2 regions of the Intestinimonas sp. UBA1698 genome follow, and region 2 is predicted to be linked to the other one. Evidence: predicted binding sites of a transcription regulator. Region 2 holds the regulator's gene; the other holds the start of a gene.
The links. Region 2 encodes HrcA, which represses chaperone genes, less so after heat shock. Its sites were predicted from a motif close to TGTTAGCACTCNNNNNNNNNGAGTGCTAACA; they were not measured.
Positions count from the first base shown of each region.

Region 1 (4,416 bases), on a different contig from region 2:
GCGGTACGCAAGGCCGACGGCCTGGATGTACTGGTGCTGACCAGCGGGGGAGTTGAGACCCTGGTGCCTATGAACACCCTGCCCGCCCTGCTGGTGGAGCGCAAGGTGCCCTCCGCCCGGTTTTCGCTGGTACAAAAGCGCCTGCCCAACTTTTCCGACGTGACGCCCCGGGACTGGTACGACCTGTGGGTGGATGTGGCCTATAACGTGGGGCTGATGGAGGGCGTGGGGGACAACCGTTTCAACCCCGACGGCACCCTCACCGTGGCTGAGGCCCTCAAGCTGGCCGCGCATATGGAGAGTCGGTATCTGGGGGACGACTTCCACCTCCAGAGCGTGACCACCCAGCCCTGGTACCGCTCGTCGGTGGCCTACTGCGTGGCCAGCGGCATCATCACCGAGGGAGAATTCACCGATTATGAGCGGCCCGTCACCCGGGCCGAGATGGCCAGGATCTTTGCGGCCACCGCCCTGGGGCGCGGCATGCCGGAGATCAACAGCCTGGAGCGGGTGAAGAGCCATCTGCCCGACGTGAAGGCGGGGGATTACGCCGCCGATGCCATTTACAGCCTCTATGCCAAGGGGGTGTTCACTGGCACGGACGGCCAGCTCACCTTCCGCGCGGAGGGCCGGCTCACCCGGGCCGAGGCGGCGGCCATCGTCTCCCGCATGGCCCGCACCGAGCAGCGGGTGAACCTGTGGGGCACGGGGACTCAGTTCCGCACGCAGACGACGGGGCTGACCAACGGACTTCTCCCCACCCGGTGAACGCCCGTCAAGCACGCCCTTCTTCGGCCCCCGGGGCCGCATTCTGGGTAAGGAGATCCTGCGATGAAGCATCTTTTCCTGATCAATCCCGCGGCGGGGAAGAAGGGGAGCACCGAGGCGCTGGAAAATCGCATTCGGGCAATCTTTGCCCCCCGGGGCGAGCCCTGGGAGGCGATCCTCACCCGGGGCCCCGGCCATGCCGAGACCTGTGCCCGCGCCGCCGCCGAAACGGGGGAGCCGGTGCGCATCTATGCCTGCGGCGGAGACGGCACCCTCAACGAGGCGGTCAATGGGGCCGCGGGCTTTGCCAATGCCGCCGTTACCAACGTCCCCAAGGGCACGGGAAACGATTTTCTCAAGATCTTCGGGGCGGACTACCGCAGCCGGTTTTCCGACCTGGCCGCCCTGGCGGACGGCCCTCAGGCCTGTTTCGACCTGATGGACTGCAACGGCAGATTGGGTATCGGCGTGGTCTGCGCCGGAGTGGACGCCCAGGTGGCGGCGGATGTGCACCGCTATAAAGCACTGCCTCTGGTGACGGGGATGGGGGCCTATATCCTGTCCCTGACGGTGAACGTGCTCTTCAAGGGAATTGCTCGCCCCACGGTGGTGGAGGTGGGCGGACGGCGGATGGAGGAGGATACCTCCATCATCTGCATCTGCAACGGCCGCTATTACGGCGGCGGCTTTATGCCGGTGGGCGACGCCATGCCGGATGACGGGGTACTCGACATGCTGGTGGTGCCACGGGTCAACCGCCGGACCTTTGCGCGACTGGTGGGCCAATACGCCCAGGGGCGCTACCGGGATTACCCCGAGCTGATTTATGCCTGCCAGGGCCAGACCATCTCCTTCTCCTCGCCTCAGGAGCTGGTGGCGGTGGTGGACGGGGAGGTCCTGCGAGGCCGGCGGTTCACCGTGGCGCTGTCGGAGCGGAAGGTGGCCTTCTTCTACCCCGCCGGACTGAGCTATCAGCCCAAAGACTAGCACTCCGGCAGGATGTCTGTGAACAAAAAGTGAATTTTTGAAAAATCAACCTCTAATTTTGAAAATTGGGGGTTGATTTTTTTGGCAAGTAGCGGTATTATCATACTCGAGGTTAGCACTCGAAAGAAATGAGTGCTAAACACTGAGTCAGCTAATAAGAAAAAATGATATAAGGAGGAACCCATTATGAAACTCAAACCCCTTGCGGACCGAGTGATCATCAAGATGGTGGAGGCCGAGGAGAAGACCAAGAGCGGTATTATCCTCACCGGCGCCGCCAAGGAGAAGCCCGAGGTGGCCGAGGTCATCGAGGTGGGCCCCGGCGGCCTGGTGGACGGCAAGGAAGTCAAGATGACCGTCATGAAGGGCCAGAAGGTCATCACCAGCAAGTATGCCGGCACCGAGGTCAAGGTGGACGGCGAAGAGTACACCATCGTCCGCCAGAATGATATCCTGGCCATCGTCGAGTAAACCTGTTTCGTATTTTTATATCTCAATATAACTGGAGGTAATCAATATGGCTAAGATTCTCTGCTACGGCGAGGAAGCCCGCCGCGCTCTGGAGCGCGGTGTCAACCAGCTCGCCGATACCGTGAAGATCACTCTGGGTCCCAAGGGCCGCAATGTGGTCCTGGATAAGAAGTTCGGCACTCCCCTCATTACCAACGACGGCGTGACCATCGCCAAGGAGATCGAGCTGGCTGACCCCTTTGAAAACATGGGCGCCCAGATCGTGAAGGAAGTTTCCACCAAGACCAACGACGTGGCCGGCGACGGCACCACCACCGCCACCCTGCTGGCCCAGGCAATGATCCGCGAGGGCCTGAAGAACCTGGCCGCCGGTGCTAACCCCATGGTCATGAAGAAGGGCATCGCCAAGGCCACCGAGGCCGCCATCGAGGCCATTCAGGCCAATTCCAAGAAGGTCAGCGGCTCTGACGATATCGCCCGCGTGGGCGCCGTCTCTTCCGGCGACGAGACCATCGGCAAGCTGATCGCCGAGGCCATGGAGAAGGTCTCCGCCGACGGCGTCATCACCGTGGAGGAATCCAAGACCGCTGAGACCTACTCTGAGGTGGTCGAGGGCATGCAGTTCGACCGCGGCTATATCGCCCCCTATATGGTCACCGACACCGAGAAGATGGAGGCCGTCCTGGACGATCCCCTCATCCTCATCACCGATAAGAAGATCTCTAGCATTCAGGAGCTGCTGCCCCTGCTGGAGCAGGTGGTCCAGTCCGGCAAGAAGCTGCTGATCGTGGCCGAGGATGTGGAGGGCGAGGCCCTGTCCACCCTGATCGTCAACAAGCTGCGCGGCACCCTGAACGTCTGCTGCGTCAAGGCTCCCGGCTTTGGCGACCGCCGCAAGGAGATGCTGCAGGATATGGCCATCCTCACCGGCGGCACCGTCATCTCTTCCGACCTGGGCTATGAGCTCAAGGAGACCACCGTCGATATGCTGGGCAAGGCCCGCCAAGTCAAGGTGAACAAGGACAACACCATCATCGTGGACGGCTCCGGCGACAGCAAGGCGATCAAGGACCGTGTGAACCAGATCCGCGCCCAGATCGAGGTCACCACCTCTGATTATGACCGCGAGAAGCTCCAGGAGCGCTTGGCCAAGCTGGCCGGCGGCGTGGCCATCATCCGTGTGGGCGCTGCCACCGAGTCCGAGATGAAGGAGAAGAAGCTCCGCATCGAGGATGCCCTGAACGCCACCCGCGCCGCCGTTGAGGAGGGCATCGTGGCCGGCGGCGGCACCGCCTATGTCAACGCCATTCCCGCCGTGGAGAGGCTGATTTCCAAGGTGGAGGGCGACGAGAAGACCGGCGTGCGCATCGTGGCCAAGGCCCTCAGCGAGCCCGTGAAGCAGATCGCCATCAATGCCGGGATCGACGGCTCCGTGGTGCTGGAGAAGATCAAGAACGCCCGTAAGGTCGGCTATGGCTTCGACGCCTATAAGGAGACCTACTGCGACATGATCACCGCCGGCATCGTGGACCCCACCAAGGTGACCCGCTCCGCTCTGCAGAACGCCGCCTCTGTGGCAGCTATCCTGCTGACCACCGAGTCTCTGGTGGCCGACAAGCCCGAGCCCCCCGCGCCCGCGCCTGCAGCCCCCGATATGGGCGGCATGTACTGAGAATAGCAGCCAAAAGCCCCGCGGCAATTGCCGCGGGGCCTTTTCCTTTTTCATGTGGGTCAGGAGCGGGTTCATTGCCCAGATGGCCGCTTGGCCTTCACCAACTCGATGGCCTCTTTCCCCGTGATGTGGTCGATGGTCAATTCCAGCATACACAATGGCGCCCATTCCCGGTCGATGGCGCGGTTGCGGTCGGCCGCGTCGTCATCCGGGGCATATTTGAGGGCCAGCGCTTCAATGGCGGCGCGTTTTTCTCCGTCGTCCTCCAGAATGCGCATGGTGCCAAACACAATGACGCTGCGGAAATGGGAGGTATATTCCTCCGGCACGATCTGATCCTGGTCGATGACACAGAACGACGCCTTACAGTTCCGCCGGATGGCGTCCAGCTTGTGGCCGGATTTCGCACAGTGGAAGTACAGCTTGGCACCGTCGTAGACATAGCTCATGGGGACGGCGTAGGGGTAGCCGTCGTCGCCGGCCAGGGCCAGCACCCCCGAGGTTCCACGGTGGAGGAC
Region 1 is NZ_DCJO01000024.1:12,957-17,372, reverse strand. Features, by position in the region: gene B3H64_RS04935 (WG repeat-containing protein) at 1-768, shown strand, start outside; gene B3H64_RS04930 (diacylglycerol/lipid kinase family protein) at 832-1,755, shown strand; gene B3H64_RS04925 (co-chaperone GroES) at 1,942-2,226, shown strand; gene groL (chaperonin GroEL) at 2,273-3,898, shown strand; gene B3H64_RS04915 (pyridoxamine 5'-phosphate oxidase family protein) at 3,970-4,416, opposite strand, start outside.
Region 1: the regulator HrcA is predicted to act here: its motif matches at 1,866-1,896, upstream of B3H64_RS04925 (co-chaperone GroES).

Region 2 (4,416 bases):
TCGGCGTCGGCCTTCAGCTTCTGGAGCACCATGGCGGAGATTTCCTGTGGGGTGTAGTTCTTGCCGTCAATGCTCACCTTAAAGCTAGAGCCCATCTCGCGCTTGATGGAGCTGATGGTCCGGTCGGGGTTGGTGATGGCCTGGCGCTTAGCCACCTGGCCCACCATGCGCTCGCCGTCCTTGGAGAAGGCCACCACGGACGGAGTGGTGCGGTTGCCTTCCGCGTTGGGGATGACGACGGCGTCGCCGCCCTCCATGACGGCCACGCAGGAGTTGGTGGTACCCAGGTCAATGCCGATGATCTTAGACATAATATATTCCTCCAATAATCAAGAAATTGGTTTTTACAAAAGAAATGCGGAGAAGCCGAAAACCGGGCGTTGGGGCGTGGCGGCCTGCCTCAGTTGGCTACCTTCACCATGGCGAACCGGATGACCTTGTCGCCCAGCTTGAAGCCAGCCTGGAACACATCCACGATGGTGTTCTCGCCAGCCGCTTCGTCCTCCACATGCATGACGGCGTTGTGGAGGTTGGGATCGAAGGACTCGCCCAGGGCGGGAATCTCCGAGATACCCAGCTTAGTCAGGATCTCCCGGAGCTGAGTCATGGTCATCTCTACGCCCTTTTTGAAGGCCTCGTCGGCGGTCTCCTGCTTCAGGGCCCGTTCCAGATTGTCGTAGACGGGAAGGAAGGCGGTGAGGGCGTCGGCCTTGGCGTCGGCGTAGATGCTCTCCTTTTCCTTCTGGCTGCGCTTGCGGAAGTTGTCGTACTCGGCGGCCAGCCGGAGGTACTGCTCCTCCTTGGCGGACAAGGAAGCTTTCAAATGCTCCAGCTCCTCCGGCAGCGGGTCCTGGGTTCCGGCGGCGGGCTCCTCCGGAACGATATCCTCCGGGACCTCGGCGCTCTCCGCGTGCTCTGACGCGGCCTGAGCGGCCTTCTGCTCCTGGTCTTTTTCACGTTTGCTCATGATGATTTTTCGGCCTCCTATCGGTCATCGTGCTCGGGGTCCTCCCCGGCGGGGGGAAGCCCGCCCTTGCCGAACATGCGGGAGAGACCCTCCGCAAAGTAGGAAAGACGGGCGGAAATCTTGGCGTAATCCATACGGGTGGGACCCACAACGCCCACGACGCCGCGCATGCCGTCGCCGATGTCGTAGCTGGCCATTACCACGCTGGTGTCCTTCAGGGCGTCCACCACGTTCTCCGGCCCGATGAGGATCTCCATAGGGTCCTTGTCGGGCATGGGGAAGCGGGCGGCGTCCCGGTCCTCGGACAGATAGGTCATCAGCGGCGCCGCCCGGTCCAGACTGTGGTACTCCGGGTGGGTCAAAAGGCTGGCAATGCCCGCCGTGTGGACGGTGCGCTGCTCCAGACTCTCCAGCACCTCCACGGCGAAGGAGACCACCAGAGAGATGAGGCCGTAGGCCTCGCCCGCCGCGTGGGAGGCCACCCGCATCAGCTCGGGGGTGATCTCGTCCAGCGTCAGACCGGTAAAGGTGGCGTTGAGAAGGGTGTTCAAAAGCTGGAGCTGAGCCTCCGACAGGTCGGAGGGCAGGCGCACCAGCCGGTTGCGTACCACGTTGGTGTCGGTCATGACCACAATGATGAAGGCGTCGCGGTCCACCATCAGCAGGTCGAAGCGCCGAATGGTGATCCGGTCGCCCCCGGCGGCCAGGGCAAAGGAGGGGTAGCGGGTGAGTTGGGAAATGATCCGCCCGGCCTGATCGATGACCTGGTCCAACTCCCGCATTTTCATGTGCAGCGCCTCATTGAGCCGCTTGGTCTCCTGCGCTGACAGGCGGTAGTCGGTCATCAGTTCATTGACGTAGATGCGGTAGCCCTTGGGAGAGGGGATGCGTCCTGCGGAGGTATGGGGCTGCTCCAGCAGGCCCAGGGCCTCCAGATCGGCCATCTCGTTGCGGATGGTGGCCGACGAGACGTTCAGTCCCGGCAGAGAGGCGATGGCCTTGGAGCCCACCGGCTCCGCCGTCTCAATGTAGTTTTCGATGATGGCGCGGAGGATTTTCTTCTTCCGGTCGCTCAGATCCATACCGCGCTCACCTTCTTTTTAAAATCGGAAGCGCCATCGCGCCTCTTTTAGCACTCATTATCCCTGAGTGCTAATGTAAATCTACCACCGCCCCGGGGAAAAGTCAATAGGAAGGTTGTAAATTAAATGTGAACGCTAAAAATGTTTGCAAAAGTGGGGCTGGATTGCCAAAACACCGCAGGGGCGCAGGGAAATTTTCGCAGGTGGCTGCCCGCATAGAACAAGGGAGATTTTCACATCCTTTTCCATAGAAGATGAACATGGAGGGAGATCCCGATGAAAAAATGCGCCGCGGCCCTGGTGGCCGCCGTTCTGCTGATCCTGCCCGCCGCCGCCGTCTCCGGTGGACCGGCGGTGGAAGCCGGTTCCGCCATCCTGATGGAGAAGGAGACCGGCACGGTGCTCTACGAAGCGAATGCCCACGACAAGCTGGAGCCCGCCAGCGTCACCAAGGTCATGACCCTGCTGCTGGTAATGGAGGCCATCGACGACGGGCGGCTCAAGATGGAGGATATGGTCACGGTTTCCGCCCAGGCGGCCTCCATGGGCGGCTCCCAGGTCTACCTGAAGGAGGGGGAGCAGATGACCGTCCATGATATGCTCAAGGCGGTGGCGGTGGTGTCGGGCAACGACGCCGCAGTGGCCCTGGCCGAGCACATTGCCGGCAGCGAGGAGGGTTTTGTGGAGCGGATGAACCGCCGGGCGGCGGAGCTGGGCATGGCCGATACTACCTTTATCAACTGCACCGGACTGCCCGCCGCCGGCCACCTGACCTCCGCCTACGACATCGCCGTCATGTCCCGGGCGCTCCTGGCCCACCCCGGCATCCGGGAGTTCACCACCATCTGGATGGACTCCGTCCGGGACGGCCAGTTCCAGCTCGCCAACACCAACAAGCTCATCCGGTTCTATGAAGGGGCCACCGGCCTCAAGACCGGCTTCACCGATTCCGCCCTCTACTGCCTGTCGGCCACCGCCGAGCGGGACGGCATGGAGCTCATTGCCGTGGTGATGAAGTGCCCTACCTCGGAAAAACGGTTTGAAGGCGCCAAGGCCCTCCTGAACTTCGGCTTCGCCAACTATACCCTCCTGGACGTCCACCCTGACCAGGCGCTGCCGCCGGTGGAGGTGGCCCTGGGCGAGTGCTCCACCGTCCAGCCCGTGCTGGCCCAGTCCGGCCGTATTCTGATCGACAAGGCCGAGCTCAACAACGTCACCACCGAGCTGCGCCTCACCGAGCGGGTGGAGGCCCCTGTGGAGGTCGGACAGAAGCTGGGAGAGATGGTGGTCTCGGTATCTGGTGTGGAGCAGCAGACCATCCCCATTGTGGCTGACCAGGCTGTGGAGCGCCTGACCATGCCCGGCATCTTTAAGCGATTCCTAGACATCCTGTTTATGGCCGGATAGCCCCGGGGCTTTGTCCCCCCATACGCCGCCGGCCGCCCGTTCCCTTTTACGGAATGGGCGGCCGGTTATTTTGTACGAATCCCTTTCTGGGACCTTACAGAAATTTTATAGGAAGGGTGGGGGCTAGACCTTGACTGACATCAAAAGGTGTTGTATAATTTATACAAATACCCGAAGAAAAAATTCCATCAATTAGTATCATTTACAACCAAGAGGAGGAACTGCTTCGGGTATTTGGATAATAATACCAAAGAAATGGGGAAGCCTTATGGAGCAGGAGCAGTGGACCGGGTCCGCCCCGGAGCTGGCACAACATATAAAGGAATACACCGACGGCCAGGCCATCCGGGCCTGGGAATACATGGGCGCCCACACAGCGGAGCGCGAGGGGCAGACGGGACATGTCTTCCGGGTCTGGGCGCCCCATGCGGCGGCCGTGTCGGTGGTGGGCGATTTCAACCAGTGGGTCCCCGGCTGCCACCCCTTGGAGCAGATGGAGGGGGGCGTCTGGGAGGGCTTTATCCCCGGGCTCCGGGAGTACGACCTCTACAAGTACGCCGTGGAGACGCCGGACGGCCGGATGCTGTTTAAGGCCGATCCTTACGCCTTTCACGCTGAGACCCGGCCCGGTACCGCCTCCAAGCTCTATGAACTGGGAGGCTATGAGTGGGGGGACAGGGGCTGGCTGGACTGGCGGAAGAAAAATCCAATCTACCAAAAGCCCCTCAACATCTATGAGGTCCACCTGGGGTCCTGGCGCCGGACGGGGGAGGGGGAGTTCCTCTCTTACCGGGACATAGCCGAGTACCTGGTGCCCTATGTCAAGGAGATGGGCTTCACCCACGTGGAGCTGATGCCCGTCACCGAGCACCCCCTGGATGACTCCTGGGGCTATCAGTGCACCGGCTACTTCGCTGCCACCAGCCGCTTCGGCACCCCTAAGGACTTCATGTATCTGGT
Region 2 is NZ_DCJO01000004.1:30,187-34,602, reverse strand. Features, by position in the region: gene dnaK (molecular chaperone DnaK) at 1-311, opposite strand, end outside; gene grpE (nucleotide exchange factor GrpE) at 401-967, opposite strand; gene hrcA (heat-inducible transcriptional repressor HrcA) at 985-2,049, opposite strand; gene B3H64_RS00955 (D-alanyl-D-alanine carboxypeptidase family protein) at 2,326-3,456, shown strand; gene glgB (1,4-alpha-glucan branching protein GlgB) at 3,725-4,416, shown strand, end outside.